2 linked regions of the Puniceibacterium sp. IMCC21224 genome follow. The main gene of each other region encodes a partner of the protein of the gene in region 2 in a complex. Links are inferred from orthologs where the notes say so. Each region holds a gene or a part of one and is shown on either strand. Other genes may lie near its edges.

Region 1 (6,784 bases), 2.8 Mb from region 2 along the record:
GGCGCGTTCGAATGCCTGTTGTGCCGCTTTGGTGTGCTGGCTCAGTCCGACGGTGACATAGGCGACAAAACCAACTCCGGTCTTGTCGCGACTGATGACAGCGCGGTAGCCGGTAATCACCCCGGCGCGCTCGAGCGCGGTCACCCGGCGCAGGCAGGCAGAGGGTGACAGGCCAATTGCCTCGGCCAGAGCAAGATTTGATATCCGACCTTCACCGCGCAAGACACGCAATATCGCATCGTCAGTGGGATCAATATCGGTCATTAAGTGCGAATCCTTTGGGTTTGCGCCGCAGCTTGCAACCTTTCACCCTGAATTACAGTGGATAATCCCGGCATGACACCAGAGATATTTGCCGCACTGACCACCTTTGCCCTCGTGACCGTGATCACGCCAGGGCCCAATAATCTGATGCTGATGACATCCGGGGCCAATTTTGGTTTGCGCCGCAGCCTGCCGCATATGTTCGGCATCGGCCTGGGATTTCCGGCAATGGTCCTGATGGTGGGAATGGGTGTCACACGGCTATTTGACCTTTGGCCCGCCAGCTACACCGTTCTCAAGATACTGTCCGTCGCCTACATGTTATATCTGGCATGGAAGATCGCCCACGCCGCCGCGCCAAAAGACGCGCAGGCTGGTGGGCGACCGCTAAGCTTTTTGCAGGCCGCCGCGTTCCAATGGGTGAACCCAAAGGCCTGGTCGATGGCGCTGTCGGCCATCACTCTGTATGCTGCCGGTCGGGACGTTTTTGCTGTGCTCTGGGTGGCGGGGGCCTATGTGATGTGTTCAATACTATCGACAACATCCTGGACATTGCTGGGCCAACAGATGCGCAGCATCTTGCACAATCCAGCACGGTTGCGGGTCTTTAACTGGGTGATGGCGGCGGTGCTGGTGGCGTCGCTTGTCCCTGTCTTGATGCAGTGACAGCCAAGGTTGTGCTACGTCCCACGCAGCCCTAATGTGGCGGACGCTTGTCGCAAGAACTGAGGCCCAATGACCCAGACGCCGTTTTACCCTGTCGGTCAGGTCAGGCCGCTGTTTTACCTGCATATTCCCAAGACATCCGGCTCGGCCCAGAACCGCCGTTTACAGGAATTTTACCACGGTGCGGCCTGCGTCGTGCATGCAGAAAGCTGGTTTGGCGCGATCCTCGCCGGACAAAAGCCGCCGATGGCCGCAGATTGCGTGACAGGGCATATCGCCTGGCGATCCTGGCAGGCATGCGGCGCCGATCAGAGCTATACTTCGATGACCGTCCTGCGCGATCCGTGGGCGCGACTGGTGTCGCATCTGAACTGGATGGACCGGTTCAACCAGGGCGTCGATCTACAGACATTGGAACGGTTGCCGACCCGCTATCGCGACGTGGTCACAATACTGGGCGAAACCGATTTTGCCGACCGTGCCGCATTGGAGCAGATGCGCGCGGCGTTGCAGCTTGGCGCCGGGGCATCGCTGTTTGACAATCTCCAGCTGCGGATGCTTGCCGCGACTATCACGCCAAACCGGGTGACGCTGGAAGACGCAGATCACGACGCCGCGCTTGAGACCCTGCGCGGCTTTGCCCTGATCGGCTTTGCCGAGGATCAGGCGGCGCTGACGGCGGCTTTGGCGGACTGGCTGGGACGCGAGGCACCAAAACCGCAACCAGAGGCGGTCAATCCGGCCCGATCCCACCGCCTGAACACCAACAACGACATTGCGCGGCAGGTTCTGGCGCCGTGGTTTCGGCGCGACACCGCATTGATCGCCGCCGCTCGAAACCTGCCCAACGCCGTGCGCCCAGCCCCGCGCGGTTGGCTGTCACGGCTCTTTCAGCGGCTCTAAACACGATAGGTTTCGCGACACAGCCAACGCCGGGGGAGTTGCAACTGCGGCCCTGCCGCGTCATATGGGCGCAAGAGACATGAGGACAAGAGCATGACCCATTACCTCGACTTTGAGAAACCTCTGGCGGAAATCGAAGGCAAGGCCGAAGAGTTGCGTGCCATGGCGCGTGCCAACGACGAAATGGACATCGAAGCCGAAGCAGCCGCGCTTGACCGCAAGGCGGCGGATCTGCTCAAGGATCTATACAAGAAACTGACGCCCTGGCGCAAATGCCAGGTGGCGCGGCACCCTGACCGGCCACATTGCCGCGACTACATCGACGCATTGTTCACCGAATTCACTCCGCTGGCTGGCGACCGTAAATTTTCCGATGACGATGCCGTCATGGGCGGGCTTGCCCGGTTTGATGACCGCCCGGTTGTGGTGCTGGGCCATGAGAAGGGCAACGATACCCAAAGCCGGATTCAGCGCAACTTTGGCATGGCGCGCCCCGAAGGTTACCGCAAAGCGGTGCGTCTGATGGAGATGGCCGACCGGTTCGACCTGCCGGTGATCACGCTGGTCGACACCCCCGGTGCATATCCCGGCAAAGGTGCCGAAGAACGCGGCCAATCCGAGGCGATTGCCCGCGCCACCGAGAAATGCCTGCAAATTGGTGTTCCACTGGTGTCGGTGATCATCGGCGAAGGCGGGTCAGGCGGGGCTGTGGCCTTTGCCACGGCGAACCGCGTCGCGATGCTGGAACATTCGGTCTATTCGGTGATCTCGCCCGAGGGCTGCGCCTCGATCCTGTGGAAAGACGCTGAAAAGATGCGCGAAGCTGCCGAGGCGTTGCGGATGACGGCGCAGGATCTGCACAAGCTGGGTGTCGCGGACCGGATCATTTCAGAACCGCTGGGCGGCGCGCACCGCGATCCGCAAGTGACAATTGCTGCGGTCAAGGCAACATTGCTGTCGATGCTGGACGAGCTGTCCGGCAGCAAACGCAAGGCACTGGTGCAGGATCGCCGCAACAAGTTCCTTTCGATGGGCAGCAAGGGGCTGGCTGCCTGAACGCGCCATTTGCAAGGGCCGTGATATCTGGGGTTTCTCAGCCTGGCTGTTCGCGCTTGGCTGGATTGCCTTGGGGCTAGGAACTGCCGCTTTTGGTGAAGGGGTCGTGTCCGATTGACGCGCGCCATGGCAAAGGTCAGCATTTGCCCCAAACACTCCGGGCAAAAACTACGGCGCCGTCGGCAGAAATGCTCGGTTCGGGCAACGAATCCCTAGAAAAGGCAAACCGGCGACGCAGTCAGAGCCGACCGGTCCTTTGGTCGGAATCGTGGTATGTTGATCGTCGTCTGGTCGGCCTTGTTTCCTCTGGAACCGACACCTGAAAATGTGACCCCTGTGCGGCTACGGCAACGCGGGCGCTGTATGTCAGCCCGCGGGCGTCAGTCCCCCGTCAGTTCGCGACACCCCGTTTCAAGCAGCGACAGCACATGCGGCACAAATGAACGCCAGATATCCATCCTGAACGATTGATCACCGTCGCGCCAGATCAGCACGGTTGCCCCGTCAAAGAGTGTCCGCCGCCCCTGCCCTGCGCCAATTGTGTCAATGTCTCGTGGACAGCCCAGGGTCAAAAGCTCAGCGGCCCGAGGGCCGTCGATCCGGATCGTCAATTCGCGGTCGCTGATCTCGGTCAGGCTGTGTGGCGTTGTGGTATAAACCACGGCAAAGACCTGCACCAACTTTGGGGCGGCAGATTCGGGGGCGAGGATCTGCCATTCATCCGGGCCAAGGCACAGCGCCTCGACATCCCCCACATTTGCGCGAACACCAATGCGAGCGGGCAACTCCGCCCCCAAAGCGCCCGACAGCGCAGGCACCGCCATCGCGCGTGCGCGCAGTGAAAACCGTGCCACAGGCGGCAGCAGCGTCAGCTTGGCCGCAGAAGTCTCTGCCAGCACGCCGGGAACCATGTCTTGGGTCTGAACGGTCATCACATTATCTCCGGGTCAAAGCTTAAGGCGGGCGTTGTCGGGATCGTAGAACACCGGTGCCGTAACGGTCGCGGTAATGGTCCTGTCAGGCATCGGGATATACACAGTCTCGCCCATCCGGGCCTGTCCACCCTCGATCACCGCCAACGCGATGGGCCGACCCGCCGCGTCGCTGTTGTACGCCGAGGTGACATGACCCACCATCTTCATCGGCAGGGGCTGATCGGCGTCAAGTACGATTTGCGCACCTTCTTCCAGCTTCGTCACGCTGTCGTCGGTCAGCAGACCAACGAGCTGCTTGCGGCCCTCGGCCACCAGATCCGGACGGGCCAGTGCACGTTTTCCGACAAAGTCCGGCTTGGCCTTGCCGACGGCCCAGCCCGCTCCAATATCATACGGCGTCAGGGTGCCATCGGTGTCCTGGCCGATGATGATGAATCCCTTTTCGGCCCGCAGCACGTGCATCGTTTCGGTCCCATAGGGGCAGATGTCGTATTGCGCGCCGTCGGCCATCAGCCGTTCCCACAACGCGCGACCATTGCGGGCAGGCACGTTAACCTCGAACCCCAGTTCGCCGGTGAAACTGACCCGGAACAACCGCGCCGGAAACCCGGCCACAGTGCATTCCGCAATCGACATATGCGGGAACGCGGCGTCGGACAGGTCCAGCCCCTCGACCAGCGGCGCCAGCAGATTGCGCGCATTCGGGCCGTTCAGCGCGATGGTCGCCCATTGCTCGGTTGTCGAGGTCAGCCAGACGTTCAGATCCGGCCATTCCGTCTGAAGGTAATCCTCCATCATGTTCAGCACACGTGCTGCGCCGCCGGTGGTGGTGGTGACGTGAAACCGGTCGTCCGACAAGCGCCCGATCACGCCATCGTCGCGGATAAACCCGTCATCGCCCAGCAACAGACCATAGCGGGTGCGGCCCGGTGCCAGCTTGGTCCAGGGGTTGGTGTACATTCGGTTCATGAATTCAACCGCGTCGGGGCCAACCACCTCGATCTTGCCCAGGGTCGACGCGTCAAAGATACCAAGGCTCTTGCGCGTCGCAATACACTCGCGGCTGACTGCCTGCTGCATGGTTTCACCCGATTTGGGGAAATACCACGCCCGACGCCACAGGCTGACCGGCTCGAACGCCGCGCCCTGATCTGCCGCCCATCCGTCGATGGCGGTCTTGCGCGTCAGTTCGAAATGGTCGCCTTTGTGATAACCCGCAAAGGCCCCAAACGTGGTCGGTGTATAGGGTGGGCGAAAGGTGGTCAGACCGACCTGCGGCTGCGGCTTGCCCAGCGCGTCGGCGGCGATATTCAGACCGTTGATGTTGGACATCTTGCCCTGATCGGTAGCCATCCCGTTGGTGGTATAGCGTTTGACATGCTCGATCGAGCGCATGCCCTCCTTGACCGCCAGACGCAGGTCCTTGGCGGTGACGTCGTTCTGGAAATCGACAAACGCCTTGGCGCGGCCGGGGTTCAGGTCGGTTGGCAGTTCGACATGGCTCACGCCTGTGCCGGGGCGGTCATCGGTGACGCCGTAACTGTGTGCGCTCGCTTTGCGCCCCGGTTTGCGCCCCAATTCGCGCACGGCATTGGCGCCCATTTCAGCGCCGTCGTTCAGCGCCGCCTCAATACCCCAAAGGCCACGGCCTGCGCCGGCAATCTGGCAGTCCTCGGCCTTGTGATCGGGCAGGAATGTCTGACGGTCCGCATCCCATTTCAGCGTGCCGCGCGTGTGGCTGAAGAGATGCAGCGACGGCGTCCAGCCGCCCGACATCAACAGGCAGTCGCAACGCAGAGTGTGCCCGCCGCCCGCCTTGCCACCTGTGACGCTGTTCACCCGCACGGATTTCACCCGCAGCCGTCCCTTGGTTCCGGTGACCGTATGGCCCGCCAAAACGGTGATACCGCGATTTTGCGCCTCAGCCAGAAGATCGGCGCGCGGCGCATCACGGGTGTCGACAATCGCTTCGATCCCCGTGCCAGCCTCTGCCAGATCAAACGCCGCGTACCAAGCGCTGTCGTGGCAGGTCACGATCACGGCCCGGTCACCCACCCGCACGCCGTAGCGGTTCAGATACGTCTGCGCCGATCCCGCCAGCATCACGCCGGGGCGGTCGTTGCCGTCAAATACCAGTGGCTTTTCCAGCGCGCCCTGGGCCAGTATCACCTGCCCGGCACGCACCCGCCACATGCGTTCGCGCGGAATGCTCGCATCCGGCGCCTTAAGATGGTCGGTCAGTTTCTGACAAAGGCCAACCATGTTCTGGTGGTAATAGCCGATGGCGGTAGTGCGGGTCATCACCGTGACGCCCAGTCCCTCAAGTCCCGTCAGTTCTGCCGCCAGCCAGTCCCACGCGCCTTGCCCGTCGATCTGCGCCTGCGGTTCAGACAGCAGCGTGCCCCCGACTTCGGCGTTTTCGTCCACCAGCGTCACGCGCAAGCCGGATTCAGCAGCCGTACGTGCCGCCGCCAGTCCCGCCGGACCGGCACCGATCACCAGCACATCTGTGTGCAGATAGCGCGAGGCGTAGTGGTCGGGATCCTCTTCGGTCGGGCTGACACCCAGACCGGCCGCCGCGCGAATAAAGGGCTCGTACACCTTGTCCCAAAAGGATTTCGGCCACATGAACGTCTTGTAGTAGAACCCCGCCGAAAACAGCATGTAGGCAAAGTCATTCACCGCGCCGACATCGAATTTCAGGCTGGGATAGGTGTTCTGGCTGTTGGTTTTCAGGCCGTTCCAAACCTCTTGCACGGTGGCGCGGGTGTTCGGTTCGAACTGGCCTTTGCCACGGCGGGTGCCGATCAGGGCGTTCGGCTCCTCGGACCCTGCCGACACTGCGCCGCGCGGGCGGTGATATTTGAACGACCGGCCCATAAGGTGCTGACCATTCGCCAGCAGTGCCGACGCCACGGTATCCCCGCGCCGTCCCTCGATCCATTTGCCGTCAAAGGTGA
Region 2 (8,158 bases):
TAGCCGCGCACGTCCTTGGTGTTGAGCATGCCACAGATCAGATACGTGGGGCGGGCAGGCAACTGTGCCAGATGTGCGGCCAGCGCGTCGCCTGCGGCGGGGTTGTGACCGCCGTCAAGCCAGAGTTCCGCTTGCGGTGCCAGATCCGCCAGAGCACCTGTGCGCAGCCGCTGCATACGGGCGGGCCAGTCTGCGTGGGTTACAGCGGCTTCGCAGGCTTCCTCGGGCGCGCCAAGATGGCGCAGTGCCGCCAGTGCCGCGCCCGCGTTCATGTATTGATGCGCGCCGGGTAAGTTGGGCAGGGGCAGGTCCAGCAACCCGGTTTCGTCCTGATAGATCAGCCGCCCGCGTTCCTCACAGGCATGCCAATGCTGGCCATGCGCCAAAAGCGGCACACCAAGTCGGGCAGCCTGCGCCTCGATCACCGCCATGCCGTCGTCAGTTTGCGGACCGACGACGCAGGGTACGCCGCGCTTGAGGATCCCCGCCTTTTCAAAGGCGATCTTGGATACGGTGTCGCCAAGATAGCTTTCATGATCCATCGACACCGGGGTAATGATGGTCAGCGCGGGTTTGGCAACAACGTTGGTGGCATCGAGCCGACCACCAAGACCGACCTCAAGCAGCGTGTAGTCCGCGGGTGTGCGGACAAAGGCCAAAAGTGCTGCGCAGGTCGTGATTTCGAAATAGGTGATCGGGTCGGACCCGTTGGCGGCGTAACATTCGTCCAGTACATGCGCTAGGTCGGGCTCGGCAATCAGAGTCCCGGCCAGGCGGATGCGTTCGTGAAACCGTGTCAGATGCGGCGAGGTATAGGCGTGGACACGCAGATCCATCGCCTCGAGCCCGGCGCGGATCATCGCCTGTGTCGATCCCTTGCCATTGGTTCCGGCGATGTGGATGACTGGCGGCAGTTTTTGTTCCGGGTGATCCAGCGCCTCAAGCAGACGCCAGACGCGGTCTAGCGTAAGATCAATGATCTTGGGGTGCAGCGCCATCATCCGGTTCAGGATGTGGTCCGAAGAAAACACCGTCATTTTTGCGCTGGAGCAACCGACACTTTCGCCTCGTCGGCGTCATTGTCGGTGGGTGCAGGCAGATCACCGGCAATTGGCGGTGGCAGTCGCATCAGCATCCGAATGATCGAGATCAACTCGTCCCGCATTTTGCGCCGGTCGGTGACCCGGTCCAGCATGCCGTGTTCCAGTAGATATTCGGCGCGCTGGAACCCCTCGGGCAGCTTTTCGCGGATCGTCTGCTCAATCACGCGGGGACCGGCAAAGCAGATCAGCGCATTCGGCTCGGCAATCTGGACGTCCCCCAGCATGGCGTAAGAGGCGGTGACGCCACCAGTGGTCGGATGGGTCAATACGACGATATAGGGCAGGTTTGCTTCGCGCAGCATCTGGATCGCGACGGTCGAGCGGGGCATTTGCATAAGGCTCAGGATACCCTCCTGCATCCGGGCACCACCAGCGGCGGAAAAGAGGATGAGCGGACGCTTGAGCCGAACCGCCTCTTGCGCGGCCTTGACGATGGCGTTGCCCACATACATGCCCATTGAGCCTGCCATGAACGAAAAATCCTGCGCGGCCGCAACGATGGGCGTGCGCCCCATGTCGCCCGTGACGACCAGCATCGCCTCTTTTTCGGCCGTGGATTTCTGCGCGGCACGCAACCGGTCAGGATATTTCTTTTGATCGCGGAACTGTAGCGGATCGGCCAGCGGTTCGGGCACGGCGACATCGTGAAAAACGCCGCCGTCGAACAGGGCGAGGAACCGTTCGCGCGGGGTGATCGCCATGTGGTGCGCGCAGTTCGAACAAACCCAGAGATTGTCGCTGAGTTCGCGGTGAAACAACATCGTGCCGCATTCATCGCATTTCGACCAGAGGTTCTCGGGCACTTCGCGGCGCGAGAAAATCGAGTTGATGCGGGGGCGGACGTAGTTCGTGATCCAGTTCATGCCGTTCTTTCCCGGGTCGCCAGAATATGGCTGACTTAAGCGGGTGTCGTAGGAAATGCAATGCAGGCAAGGCGGTCTGGTCGCACCAGGGGCCACGCTGGTGGCGCAGGCAGTGTGATATCCGACTTGTGGTGACGGGGGGGCTTGGGTATTCCGGGGGGCACAACCGATTTTCAGGGAGGGCAGGCCATGCTCAAGCGTCCGTTCGACAAATCCAAATTGCCCAGCCGCCATGTGACCGAGGGTCCGGCCCGCGCGCCGCACCGGTCATATTACTACGCAATGGGCATGTCCGAGGCCGAGATTCATCAGCCTTTGGTCGGTGTCGCCACCTGCTGGAACGAGGCCGCGCCCTGTAATATTTCGCTCAACCGGCAGGCGCAGGCAGTTAAAATGGGGGTCAAGCAGGCCTTTGGCACCCCGCGTGAATTTACTACCATCACCGTGACGGACGGTATTGCCATGGGTCACGAGGGCATGCGCTCCAGCCTCGCCAGCCGCGAGGCGATTGCCGATACGGTCGAACTGACCATGCGCGGTCATTGCTACGACGCCATCGTGGGTCTTGCCGGGTGCGATAAATCCCTGCCAGGCATGATGATGGCCATGGTGCGACTCAACGTGCCATCGGTCTTTATCTATGGTGGGTCGATCCTGCCGGGGCGGTTGCATGGTAAGGACCTGACGGTACAGGATGTCTTTGAAGCCGTGGGCAAGCATCAGGCTGGCAATTTCTCGGATGAGGAACTCGAAGAGCTGGAGCGTGTCGCCTGCCCGAGTGCCGGAGCCTGTGGTGGTCAGTTTACCGCCAACACCATGGCCTGCGTTTCCGAGGCGATTGGTCTGGCGCTGATGAACTCATCGGGTGCACCGGCACCTTATGAAAGCCGTGATCAATATGGCGAGGCATCGGGCCGCGCCGTGATGGATCTGATCGAAAAGAACATCCGGGCGCGCGACGTCGTGACGCTCAAGAGCCTTGAGAACGCTGCGCGGGTTGTGGCCTGCACCGGTGGGTCGACCAATGCCGGGCTACATCTGCCGGCGATCGCGCATGAGGCCGGGATTGATTTCTACCTTGACGAAGTCTGCGAGATCTTCCGCGACACGCCCTATTTCGTCGATCTCAAACCAGGTGGCGCCTATGTTGCCAAGGATCTGTACGAGGCGGGCGGTGTGCCGGTCGTGATGAAGGAATTGCGCAAGGCCGGACTGCTGCACGAGGATTGCATGACCGCCTCGGGGAATTCCATCGGCGAAGAACTGGACCTGATCACGCGTGAGGCTGACGGCAAGGTAATCTATTCTGTCAGCGCGCCGATCAGCAAAACCGGCGGTGTTGTGGGCCTGAAGGGCAACCTTGCCCCGGCTGGGGCCATCGTCAAGGTCGCAGGCATGAGCGCGGAGGAGCAGGTCTTTACCGGCCCGGCGCGTGTCTTTGAATGTGAGGAAGACGCCTTTGAGGCCGTAAAGGCGCGGCAGTACAAAGAAGGCGAAGTTCTGGTGATCCGCAACGAGGGCCCTGCGGGCGGTCCTGGCATGCGCGAGATGCTGGCCACGACGGCGGCATTGTCGGGTCAGGGTGTCGGCAAAAAGGTTGCTCTGATCACCGACGGGCGCTTTTCCGGCGCGACACGCGGGTTCTGTGTGGGCCATGTCGGTCCCGAGGCGGCGCATTGCGGGCCGATTGCCCTGCTGAAAAACGGCGATGTCATCACCATTGACGCGGTCAAAGGTAACCTTTCAGTTGATCTGAGCGAGGAAGAGCTTGAGGCGCGCAAGGCGTCCTGGGCCGGACCGCGCGATACGATCTATGCCAGCGGTGCCCTGTGGAAATACGCGCAGCTCGTCGGAGAGACTTACAAGGGCGCAGTCACGCATCCCGGCGGCAAGGCGGAAAAGCACGTCTACATGGACCTCTGACCATGCGCTGGGCGGGCCCTGCTTTGGCGGCGGTTGTCCTGCTCGGGATGGCGGGCTGTTCTCCGGTGCCCGACAGTGGGGCTCCCAAAGCGGCGGCCCCGACTGCTGTGGTACAGGCCGCCGCACCCGCCAAGGGGTTTCTGGGCGGCCTGTTTTCACCCAAAAACCCCGAAGCCGACGCCCAAGGGGAAAGTCACAAAGGCGCGGTTCCCTTCGTCAGGGTGAAACTTGCCGGCGGTGCGGTCGTGCTCAGTGGTCCGACGGGCTATTGCATCGACCCGGCGACGTTGCAGGCGCGGGGGGGCGTGGTTTTGCGGTTCTGGCCAGTTGCCGGATTCTGAGCGGGGGCGAGGCCGGCCCCCCGGTTCCCCCAGTTCTGATCACCGTGACGGTTGGTGCGCGTGGTACAGGCACGGATGTGCCCGAGCCGCAGACCCTTGCTGCGGTGTCTGATGCGCCGCTTCTGTCCGGGAGTGAGAGTGACGGTCTAAGCCTGGCGCTGTTGGCCGAGGGGGGCGCGGACGTGTTTGAGGGTGGAGATCCGAAATTCTGGCGCGGGGCCTTTGTTCTGGGGAACCGGCTGGTCGCGCTGGCTCTTTATGCGCCGCAGGGCAGCGGGCTGACTGGGGACGCGGGTGGCGCGATGTTGCAACAAGTGCATTCCCGAATCCTGTCTGAAAGCCCAGGGGGCAAATCCAGGTCACCGGGCGGATAATCGGCGATAGCGCGGTTTGCTGGGGCAAAGACTTTTGTGACACTAATCCCTTGCCAAGACGAGGTCGGGCGCCAGACAATGTCGTCGACCTTGGCGACAGGCGGTTCACTGGGAAAGACAGGCACGGATGACGCGGCAAAGCGATGGTATGATCGAACGGTTGATGCGGCAGGGGGCGTTGCGCCGTTGGGCACGGGCCGCGCATGATGCCGAGTCAACGGATTTGCCTGACCTCGTGAACCAGCGCGACACGGCGCGCCAGCTTAGGGTCCATCTCGACAAACTGATCCACTTGGCCGATACGCGCCTCGCACAGCCACTCATCGGCACCCCATCGGTTTCGCAGCCGCACGGCGTCGACTGGGCGTGGCGGCCAGAGCTTTGGTGCGCACCACTGGCGCAGCAGGGCCTGTCCCCGGTTCCATCAAAATCTCGGCTTGGTGACGAGGTGACGCTGTTCCACGATTGCGGGTTTTGCGAACTGACGCTGCGCCAGATACGCAACGCGCGCGCGGCAGACCAGGCGGCCTATGGACTGTGCATGGATGTGTTCCATTTTGACGGATCGTATCTGTCGCTGTCTGTGGATCTGCCTATGGCGGCGTCGCTGGATCTGCGACGCCAACATTTGATCCGGATCGAGACAATTGTCGAGATGGAAGCGCCGCTCAAGGTATTTGCCAGGCTCAACATCCGGCACGGCCCGAATACCGAACAGATTGTGCGCGAACTGGCATTGAATGCGGCCGAAAATCAGGTGGAATTTGATCTGGCCTATAGCAAGCTGAACGAGAAACGCGCCGACCGGATGTGGCTCGATCTGATTTTTGAGGCACCGCAGATGAATCAGGTGGTGTTGCGGGATCTGACGTTCAGCCGCAGACTGCGTGCCGCGCTATGACTAGGGGAGCAGGGCGATGACAGGTTTCACACTGACCAAGACACGGTTTCAAGAAGGTGTCTGGCAGGGGCTTTTGGCGGCAGCGGACGCTCCCTGCGAGCCGCCTGAAATCACAGTCACCCTTCTGGATAAGCCGTTGCACGGTGTGATTGTGAACCGCACCCCTGAGGCAGGACGCTGGTTGGTCGAGGTTCCCGTACCGACAGAAGCAATCGGTGATGGTGCGCAGATCTTTGTGATCCGGGACGCTGCATCCGACGTGGTTCTGAACAGTTTCACATTGCTGTCAGGTGAAGGGTTGGCCGATGATCTGCGGCCCGAGGTCGATCTGCTGCGCGCCGAACTGGACATGTTGAAGCGGGCCTTTCGGCGCCATTGCAACGAGGCGGGATAGACTCCGCTTTCACATGGTGCGCCACGTTCCGCGCGATATTGTGCAATTGGTCGTAGACATTGACCATTTCGGGCGCGCGGTGCAGGGTGCGCGCATCCCTCTCAAGGAGCCCCCATGTCCCCGCTGCGTGGCATCAGCCTAAAGCTGACATCCGTTTTCTTGTTCATCATCATGGCGTCGCTGATCAAGGCCTCCTCGGACCGTATTCCAGCCGGTGAGGCGGTGTTTTTTCGCTCGTTCTTTGCCATGCCGGTGATCTTGTTCTGGTTGTTGATGCGCCATGATCTGAGCACCGGGTTGCGGGTTCAGAATCCGGTTGGGCATTTCTTGCGCGGTGTGATCGGGGTGTCGGCGATGGGTACCAGCTTTGCCGCGCTGGCGTTGCTGCCGCTGCCCGAGGTGACGGCCATCGGCTATGCCGCGCCGCTGCTGACAGTGCTGTTTGCTGCCGTTCTGCTGGGCGAACGGTTGCGGCTTTTCCGGTTGACGGCGGTCGGGATCGGACTCGTCGGGGTGCTGATCATCCTTTGGCCGCGTCTGACACTTGACGAGGTGAACACCGCCGCGCAAATCGGTGTCGCTTTGATCCTGTTTTCCAGCGTGCTGCGGGCGCTGGCGCAGATCCAGATCCGGCGGCTTGTGGCGACGGAACAGACATCGGCCATCGTGTTCTTCTTTTCGCTGACGGCGACGGGACTGTCACTCATAACCATACCGTTTGGCTGGGTGCTGCCCACGCCGGGCGAAGCCGCGATGCTGATCTCGGCAGGTCTGATCGGCGGTCTGGCGCAGATCATGCTGACCTCGGCCTACCGCGAATCCGAAGCGGCGGTTCTTGCGCCGTTTGACTACGCGTCGATGCTTTTTGCGCTTTTGATTGGCTATGTGGTCTTTGCCGAGGTGCCGACCCGGTCGATGCTGCTGGGCGCGGCGGTGGTGATTTTGGCGGGTGTGTTGATCATTTGGCGCGAACGGCAGCTGGGGCTAAAGCGCGGCAAGGCCCGTGCCGGACTGACGCCGCAGGGCTGACCCGGTTAACGATCCAGAAGGCCCGCAGCGACATAGGCTGGCGCCAGAAGTAGACGCCGGTAGCGTCCCAGCGGGAATCGTCCCGGCGGCGCCTGCATTGCCATCGGGTAGGGTGATTTGGGGTCTTGCCCCCGGACCAGATCGGCCAGAATACGCCCGGTCAGCGTCGCCATGGCCACGCCGTTGCCATGATATCCCAGCCCGGCAAAGACACCCGGAAGCGCGGGCACCGGTCCGGCAAAGGGTGTTAGATTGGCCATCAGGCAAACCAACCCCGACCAGTCGTGCGTGATCTCGATTTTGGACCAGGCGGGAAACATGGCATTGAATTCTACACGGATACGGCGGCGGATCGCGGCCTCGGCCCGTGGCGTGGCGCGCAATCCGCCGCGCATGCCGAACAGGAACCGATTGTCGGGCAGTCGACGAAAATAATGCAGCAGGGTGCGTGTGTCATAGGCCATTTGATCCGATGTCCAGCCTTGGGCCTCTTGTTCGGCCGGTTCCAACGGTCGGGTGACAAGCACGCTGGATTGCACTGGCAGGGTACGACTGCGCAGCCAATCTGGCACATCCTCTGAGGAATAGCCGTTGGTGGCAAGAATGACGCGACGGGCCGAAACGTTGCCTTGCGGTGTTGTCAGGATGGTTCGATCCCCGTCCTGACGCAACGCTTTCACGGCACTCTGGGCGTGCAGCGCGGCGCCAGCCTTTTGCGCGGCAGCGGCGACTCCCGAGTGATATTTGCGCGGGTTGAGGGCGAATCCGATTGGAATGGTCAGACCACCGTGGAATGTCCCGCCCAGCCCATATGCGCGCAGATCCTTGGCTTTGATAAGCGTTGGCGTCACACCGAAATCTTGCGCGATCTGATCCGCCTCGGCCCGCAATCCGGCCATGGCGCGGGGGGTGTGGGCAAGGATGGTTTCGCCATTCGAATGGGTGTCCGCGTCGATGTTGTGTGTACTCAGCAGATCGGCGACCAGATCAACCGCTGCGCGCTCGGCCATGTGCCATTCTGCCAGACCGGCATCGCCGAACCGGCGGCGCAATAGGGCGCGCGGGGCCTTGGCACCACCCAGGCAGCAAAATCCGCCATTGCGGCCTGAGGCTCCGAAACCGGGGGTCTCGGCCTCGAGCAATGTCACCTGAACACCGGCGTTGGCCAGATGCAGTGCCGCCGACAAGCCGGTGAATCCTCCGCCCACAATCGCGACGTCGGTCGTGGTA

What was found.
Region 1: the proteins of accD (region 2) and IMCC21224_RS16160 are in contact, whole or in part, in a solved structure (PDB 8UXZ), measured with the Escherichia coli proteins. The link is inferred for Puniceibacterium sp. IMCC21224 from one-to-one orthologs.

The regions. Positions count from the first base shown.
Region 1 is NZ_LDPY01000001.1:3,464,792-3,471,575, forward strand. Bases 929-3,907 are described here. They hold IMCC21224_RS16160 (acetyl-CoA carboxylase carboxyltransferase subunit alpha), read left to right. Parts: upstream 929-1,926; coding sequence 1,927-2,889; downstream 2,890-3,907. Other genes in these bases: IMCC21224_RS16150 (LysE family translocator), read left to right, coding at 929-930; IMCC21224_RS16155 (sulfotransferase family 2 domain-containing protein), read left to right, coding at 1,000-1,833; IMCC21224_RS16165 (sarcosine oxidase subunit gamma), read right to left, coding at 3,270-3,821; IMCC21224_RS16170 (sarcosine oxidase subunit alpha), read right to left, coding at 3,837-3,907. Outside these bases: IMCC21224_RS16145 (Lrp/AsnC family transcriptional regulator), read right to left, coding at 1-264; more of IMCC21224_RS16150, read left to right, coding at 337-928; more of IMCC21224_RS16170, read right to left, coding at 3,908-6,784. UniProt on the Escherichia coli protein: Component of the acetyl coenzyme A carboxylase (ACC) complex. First, biotin carboxylase catalyzes the carboxylation of biotin on its carrier protein (BCCP) and then the CO(2) group is transferred by the carboxyltransferase to acetyl-CoA to form malonyl-CoA.
Region 2 is NZ_LDPY01000001.1:708,237-716,394, forward strand. What follows is about bases 1-2,992. They hold accD (acetyl-CoA carboxylase, carboxyltransferase subunit beta), read right to left. Parts: upstream 1,967-2,992; coding sequence 1,034-1,966; downstream 1-1,033. Other genes in these bases: IMCC21224_RS03185 (folylpolyglutamate synthase/dihydrofolate synthase family protein), read right to left, coding at 1-1,037; ilvD (dihydroxy-acid dehydratase), read left to right, coding at 2,156-2,992. Also shown: more of ilvD, read left to right, coding at 2,993-3,889; IMCC21224_RS26355 (hypothetical protein), read left to right, coding at 3,892-4,230; IMCC21224_RS26360 (hypothetical protein), read left to right, coding at 4,308-4,604; IMCC21224_RS03205 (DUF6478 family protein), read left to right, coding at 4,732-5,505; IMCC21224_RS03210 (hypothetical protein), read left to right, coding at 5,522-5,899; IMCC21224_RS03215 (DMT family transporter), read left to right, coding at 6,014-6,928; IMCC21224_RS03220 (FAD-binding oxidoreductase), read right to left, coding at 6,934-8,158.